Regions from separate parts of the Amycolatopsis sp. NPDC051071 genome, predicted to be linked through region 2. Evidence: riboswitches for the same ligand, from Rfam matches in the RefSeq annotation. Region 2 holds a riboswitch; each other region holds the start of a gene.
The links. Region 2 has a riboswitch for S-adenosylmethionine ahead of AB0M65_RS05635 (ATP-binding cassette domain-containing protein). Riboswitches for the same ligand answer to the same signal wherever they lie in the genome.
Positions count from the first base shown of each region.

Region 1: it holds a riboswitch for S-adenosylmethionine, as region 2 does, so the genes downstream of both, AB0M65_RS11875 (aminotransferase class V-fold PLP-dependent enzyme) here and AB0M65_RS05635 (ATP-binding cassette domain-containing protein) in region 2, are expected to answer to the same signal.
Region 3: it holds a riboswitch for S-adenosylmethionine, as region 2 does, so the genes downstream of both, thrC (threonine synthase) here and AB0M65_RS05635 (ATP-binding cassette domain-containing protein) in region 2, are expected to answer to the same signal.

Region 1 is NZ_JBFBBY010000026.1:32,076-34,319, forward strand. It holds gene AB0M65_RS11875 (aminotransferase class V-fold PLP-dependent enzyme) at 1-1,312, opposite strand, end outside; SAM riboswitch class IV at 1,346-1,460, opposite strand; gene AB0M65_RS11880 (hypothetical protein) at 1,622-1,807, opposite strand; gene AB0M65_RS11885 (potassium/proton antiporter) at 1,953-2,244, opposite strand, start outside.
Region 2 is NZ_JBFBBY010000010.1:66,591-68,834, forward strand. It holds gene rsmA (16S rRNA (adenine(1518)-N(6)/adenine(1519)-N(6))-dimethyltransferase RsmA) at 1-672, shown strand, start outside; SAM riboswitch class I at 985-1,075, shown strand; gene AB0M65_RS05635 (ATP-binding cassette domain-containing protein) at 1,288-2,244, shown strand, end outside.
Region 3 is NZ_JBFBBY010000011.1:49,023-51,266, reverse strand. It holds gene AB0M65_RS06080 (ComEC/Rec2 family competence protein) at 1-89, shown strand, start outside; gene thrC (threonine synthase) at 107-1,372, opposite strand; SAM riboswitch class I at 1,384-1,516, opposite strand; gene holA (DNA polymerase III subunit delta) at 1,652-2,244, shown strand, end outside.

The DNA of each region.
Region 1 (2,244 bases), on a different contig from region 2:
CGTACTGCCAGCGGGCGCCGCGGGCGACGATCTGGCGCAGTGCCAGCACCACCCGGTCGACGTGCTCGGCGGTGCTGCCGAGGCCGAGGCTGACCCGGACGGCCTGCTGGCCCGCCGAACCGGCGGCCGCGATCAGCCGTTTGGTCGCGACATGCGCGCAGAACGCGCCGTCCCGCACACCGATGCCGTATTCCGCGGACAGGACCGCCGCGAGCCAGCCGGGCTCGAAGCCGTCGACGATGAAGCTCAGCGTGCCGACCCGGTCCACCGGCGCGTCGAACAACCGCAGTTCGGCGAAACCGGGGATGCCGGCGAGACCGCGACGCAGCCGTGCGAGCAGTTCGTCCTCATGGGCGACGATCGCGTCCCAGTTTTCGGCCAGCGTCTCGCAGGCGACACCGAGGGCGTAGACACCGACAGTGTTGGGGGAACCGGCTTCGTGCCGCTCGGCTCCGGCGTTCCAGACGACGCCGAAGTCTTCGGAGTCGCGGGTGACGAGTTTCGTGGCGCCACCACCGGCGAGGTACGGCTGGGCGGCACGCAGCCAGTCGGCGCGGCCGATCAGCGCACCGGCACCGAAAGGCGCGTACAACTTGTGGCCGGAGAGCGCGATGTAGTCGACGTCCAGTTTGCGCACGGAGATCTTGCGGTGCGGCGCCAGCTGCGCGGCGTCGAGTGCGATCCGGGCGCCGTGGCGGCGCGCGACGGCGGCGATCTCCTTGACCGGCAACAGTTCCCCGGTCACGTTGGACGCGCCGGTGATGACGACCAGCCGCGGCCCTTGCGGGCAGTCGGCGAGCGCTTCGTCCACAGCGGACACTGCCGCGAGCCGCGTGCGCGGGGTCTGGATCCGGCGCACATTCGGACCCTTCCACGGCAGCAAAGCGGCGTGGTGATCGGTGTCGAACACGACGACGGAAGTGTGCTTCGGCAGGCTGCGTGCCAGGAGGTTGAAGGAATCGGTGGTGTTGCGGGTGAACACGACGGTGTCGGTCGATCGCGCGTCGACGAAGTTCCGCAGGATTCCCCGCGTGCGCTCGTAAAGCTTGGTGGAGACCTGCGAAGCGAACCCTGCACCGCGGTGCACGCTGGCGTACCAGGGAAGGAACTCGTCGACCGCGTCACGCACCTTGTCCAGACAGGGCGCGCTCGCCGCGTGGTCGAGGTTGGCGTATCCGATGTCGCCGCCGGTGACCAGCGGGACCCGCAGCCCGGCACCGGCGACCGTCGGGATTTCGTGTGTGGCAACAGTTGCCGCCGCGGTTTCCCCGTCAGTGGCGGGGGTGCTGGTGCGTTCGAGAGCGAGTGTCATCGTCATCCTCCGGGCCAGGGGACCCCGACGAGGATCCCGCGCTTGCCCGTCGCACCGCGCGACGAGCCTGGTCCTCACCCGGGGCACCCCACCGCGGAAGGAGGGTTGCCGGTCAGCTAGCCGGGGCTTGACGCTGACACTCGTGACCTAAAGACGAAGTTAGCGGATGTCCGGGCGATCAAGCCACCCCTTGCCCGCATGTTGAGACGCCGCTCACGCCTTCCGCAAGCGAAGAGAACCCGCGTTCAGTCCTCTGGTTGCGGTAGTTGTACGTGCAAGTACCGCAACTAGAGGACTAAACGCGGGAGGTCAGAAGTCGCGCGAGTCACCGACGCGAGAGGTCCCGTTGTCCGGGTGGATGCTTGCCGAGTGAACCGGCTGCCCGGTCTCGAACGGCACGCCGAACGCCGGGAACCCGCCGGCGGCGGCCGCCACCGGCGCCGAGAAGATCACCCCGACGAGGACGGTCGCCACCCCCAGGCCAGCGAACCGCATAGGAAATTTCGTCACCCTATGTACCCCTTAACCCGCAACGCTCACCCATTCGAGGGAATCGATTACTGGCAAAGTAATCCAAAAGGAGCACAAAGGGGAAGAAGTTTCTGAGATCAACCGACGAACAGCTGGTGCCCGTTCGTGCCTACTGGCCGGATTCACCCTTCCACCTGGCGAGGCGACCGGCCCGGTCGACGGCTCGCAGGCGTCGTTCGGCCGCGTCGCGCGCGTCGGAGGTGGTCACGACGAGTAGCTGGTCGCGTTCCTGGAGCCGGGTGTTCTTGCTGGGGGTGAAGCCGGTGCCGTCGCGGACGAGAAGACTGATCGTCGCCCCGACCGGCAGCCGCAGTTCGGCCAGGTAGACGCCGTGCATCTTCGATCCGGAGTTGATGCGGACCTGCAGCAGTTCGGCGCCCATCTCGTCGAGCGGGGCGGAG
Region 2 (2,244 bases):
GGGCTTGGCTCGCTGACACTCGGGCTGCTCGCGACCGGTGCCAAGGTAGTCGCGGTCGAGATCGACCCCGTGCTGGCAGGCCGACTGCCGGACACGGTGGCCGAGCGCGGCGGAGCCGAAAGGCTGACGGTCGTCGGGGCGGATGCTCTGCGGGTGACGGCGGGGGATTTGCCCGAACAACCGTCGGCGCTTGTCGCGAATCTGCCTTACAACGTCGCTGTTCCCGTCGTGCTTCATCTGCTCGCTGAGCTGCCTTCGCTGACCAGCGGGCTCGTGATGGTCCAGACCGAGGTGGCTGACCGGATGGCGGCCGGGCCGGGAAGCAGGACTTACGGCGTGCCGAGCGTCAAGCTCGCGTGGTACGGGAAGGCACGCAAGGTCGCCGCGGTGCCCCGATCAGTGTTCTGGCCTGTGCCGAACGTGGACTCCGCGCTGGTCGCCTTCGAACGTGGTGACGCAGTCGTGACAGCCGTGAGCCGTAAGCGGCTGTTCGCGGTCGTCGACGCGGCATTCTCGCAGCGGCGAAAGACGTTGCGGGCAGCGTTGGCCACCTGGGCTGGCTCGGCTGAACGCGCGGGCGAGTTGCTCGCGAAAGCGGGCATCGACCCCAAGACCCGCGGGGAGCAATTGGACGTTCATCAGTTCGCTCGTATCGCCGCCGCGACCGACTGACCGCCGTGAGTCATGACAGGCCGCGTTGAGGCAGCCGTGTCGTGACGCCGAGGGAACCTTGTTCCATAACGTGGTGATTGTGGTCGGCGCCGCGCTGATGCGAGCGTTGACCGAGGTCAGCACGACGGCATAAGTCCTCTTATCGATGAGCGTCTTCCCGACCTGTCTGTGCAGGCAGCGGCCTCGGTGTGAATTCGAAATGGCCGCCGGTTCCCATAATATGGGCACTGGATCCTGTATTATGGACGCGACCAGACGTGTGATCTGCGCCTACACGCTTGCTTTCATCCAGTGGGATCGGTTTTACTCAGTGAACCATCCCGAGCGACTGAGAGACCTGGCTCGCCGAAGTCGCAGCAACCACCCTCCACAGGGCAGGTGCTACAGCCAGGACCGATGGAGGCTGTGCCTAATGAACAGGGTCACCCACCCACTCCTGCTGACCAGGCGACGTGTCGTAGACGAAGGTCGCCGCTCGGTAAGTGCGTGTCGACGCTCCACCGTTACTGCCTGAGTTCTTCCTCTTTTCTTCTGAAAACCGTCCGTTCTGGACGGTTACTCGGTGACGGTTGGCGCGCTCGAAAGAAGCAGCGCCCCATGTGCATGGAGCCCTTCGTGATCACTGTCGAAAACTTGTCCAAGTCCTTCCCCCTCAATGGAAATCCCGTCGTCGCACTGCGCGACGTCAGCGTGGACATCCAGGCCGGCTCGCTGTTCGGAGTCGTCGGTCCGGCCGGCTCCGGCAAGTCGACCCTCGCTCGTTGCATCGGCCTTCAGGAGCGTCCTGACCGAGGCGTAGTCCGTCTCGACGGCCTCAACACGGGAACCCTTGACGGCCGCCGCCTGCGAGAGATACGTCGGCAGGTCGGCGTCGTGAGCACCAAACCGGAACTGCTCACCGAGCGCACCATCGCCGGGAACATCGCGTCGCCGCTGGAGCAGCTCGGGCTGGATGGGCCACAGCGTCGGAATCGGGTCGGCAACCTGCTCGACCTGGTCGGACTCACCCAGCGCGCGGGTCAGCGGCCGGGAGAACTGTCCGAGGGGCAGCTGCGCCGGGTGGCCATCGCCAAGGCTCTGGCCGCCGGTCCTTCCGTGCTCCTTGCCGACGACCCGACCGCGGGTATTCGGCCCGAAGAGTCCGGAGCGGTCCTGACCGTGCTCGACCGCGCGCGTGCCGAGCTCGGCGTCACCGTGTTGCTCACTACTCCCGACGCGAGTGTGGTTCGCCGTGTCTGCGATGACGTGGCAGTGTTGGAGGCTGGCGCGGTCATCGAACGTGGAACCGTGCTCGACCTGGTCTCCGACCCGAACAGCCGGACCGCGCAGGCCCTGCTGCCGACGATCGAGACCAGCAGGGCGCAGGTCTCGAAATACGACCGAGCCGTGGACGTCGTGCTGGTCGGTTTCGCGTCGGTCGGAGCACTGCTGCCTGAGGCCGCCGGTCGCTTTGACGTCGAACTCGCCACCATCGGCGGCGGCTTGACTCGGATCGGCGACACCCCGGTCGGCCGTTTCCGGCTCGGCGTGCGCGGTGAGCACGCTGATGCCGCGCTCGCGTGGATCGCCGAA
Region 3 (2,244 bases), on a different contig from region 2:
ACACGGACGGCGACACCGCTGTCGTCACCGACACGCGAGGGCTCGCCCTGGTGCGCCGCGGTGAGCCCCGCGGCCCGCCTCGTTCTTGAGGCGGGCCGGCGGGAACTCAGATGCCGAGGGCTTCGCGGACCGCGTCGGCCGAGGCGCTGACGGTGGCCTTCGGGCCGACCTTGTCCTCGACGGCGTCGAGGGTCTTGAGGCCGTCACCGGTGATCAGCAAGACGATCTCCTCGTCCGGGTTGAGCTTGCCGGTTTCGATGAGCTTCTTGGCGGTCGCCACGGTGACCCCGCCGGCGGTCTCGGTGAAGACGCCTTCGGTACGGGCGAGCAGCCGGATGCCCTCGACGACCTCTTCGTCGGTGACGTCTTCGATCGCGCCGCCGGTGCGGTTGACCACGTCGAGGACGTAGGGGCCGTCGGCCGGGTTGCCGATCGCCAGCGACCGGGCGATCGTGTCGGGCTTGACCGGCTGGATGACGTCGTGGCCCGCGCGGAAGGCGGCCGAGACGGGGGAGCAGCCGGTGGCCTGCGCGCCGAACACCTTGTAGGGCGTTTCGTCGACGAGGCCGAGCTGGCCGAACTCGCGGAATCCTTTGTCCACCTTGGTGAGCTGGGAACCGGAGGCGATCGGCACCACGATCTGCGGGGGAAGCCGCCAGCCGAGCTGTTCGGCGACCTCGAAGGCCAGTGTCTTGGAGCCTTCGGAGTAGTAGGGCCGGACGTTCACGTTGACGAACGCCCAGCTCTCCTGCTCGGCGGCGAGCTGGGTGGCGAGCCGGTTCACGTCGTCGTAGTTGCCGTCGACCGCGATCAGGTCGCCGTCGTACACGGCGGTGGTGAGGATCTTGGCGCGCTCGAGGGTCTTCGGGATCAGCACGACCGACCGCCAGCCGGCGCGGGCCGCCGCGGCGGCGACCGCGTTGGCCAGGTTGCCGGTCGACGGACAGGCGAGCACCTCGAACCCGAATTCGCGGGCGGCCGCCAGTGCGACGGCGACCACGCGGTCCTTGAACGAGTGGGTCGGGTTACCGGTGTCGTCCTTGACCCAAACCTTCTTGACACCCAACGCTTTCGCGAGCCTGTCGGCCTGGATGAGCCGGGTGGCGCCGGGTTCGGTGTTGGGGATCTCCTCGACGTTCGAGGGCACCGGGAGGAGCTTCTTGTAGCGCCAGATGTTCTTCGGCCCGGCTTCGATGTCTTCGCGGCGCACGCGGCCGAAGTCGTAGGCGACCTCGAGCGGCGAGAAGTCCTCCGCGGAGACGAATTCGGGGGCGAGTGGCTGCCGGTGTCCCTCTTCCTTCGACACCAGTTCGACGGCCGGTCCGAGATCCGGGGTCTTGGTGGTGGAGGTCGTGCCGAGGGTTGCGGTCATCGCGAGGTCCTTCCTCATCTGCCCCGCCTGGGCGGGCCGGAATTGGCACCGTGTTCGTCAGCTACCCCGCGATCGCGGGATGACAGGCTGACGCCGGTTGCCGGGGCTTCATCGGGCCGTTCCCTCTGCCCCTCTGGATGAGCGGTATTCAATTGTCGGCACGCGTGTAATCGCGTCGCCTCGCCAACACCGTACGACATGGGCCTCGGGTGGGGCCACCGTGTCCGGAACACATCACCGGAGAAAGCACACGAGAGGAGGAGTGGCAGGATCGTGACCGTGACGACGCAAGCTTCCGCCCCATCGCCGCTGGTACTGGTCCTCGGTGAGGAAGAGCTGCTGATCGAACGCGCGATCCGCAGCGCTTCCGACGCGGCCAAAGCGGCCGATCCGACGGCGGATCTCTCGCGGATCCGGGTGTCGGACCTCACAGTCCCCGCACTCGCGGAGATGGTCAGTCCTTCGCTGTTCGCCGAGGACCGGGTCATCGTCCTCGAATCCGCGCAGGACATCTCGCAGGAGCTCGCCGACGGGGTGATGGCCTACGTCAAAGCCCCCGCCGACGGCATCGTGCTCGTCGTCGTGCACAGCGGAGGCGGCCGGAGCAAGGCCGCGAAGGCGCTGCCCGCGGCACTGAAGAAGGCCGGGGCGGAGGTCGTCGAGTGCCCGAAACTGACGAAGGCCGCTGAGCGGGAATCCTTTGTCCGCAACGAGGTTCGCCGGGTCGGCGGGAAGATCGACGGCGCGGCCGTGCTCGCGTTGATCGATGCCGTCGGTTCGGATCTTCGCGAGTTGTCGTCGGCCGCGACCCAGCTCGTCGCGGACGCCGGGGGAACGGTCGACGAACAGGCCGTGCGCCGCTATCACCGGGG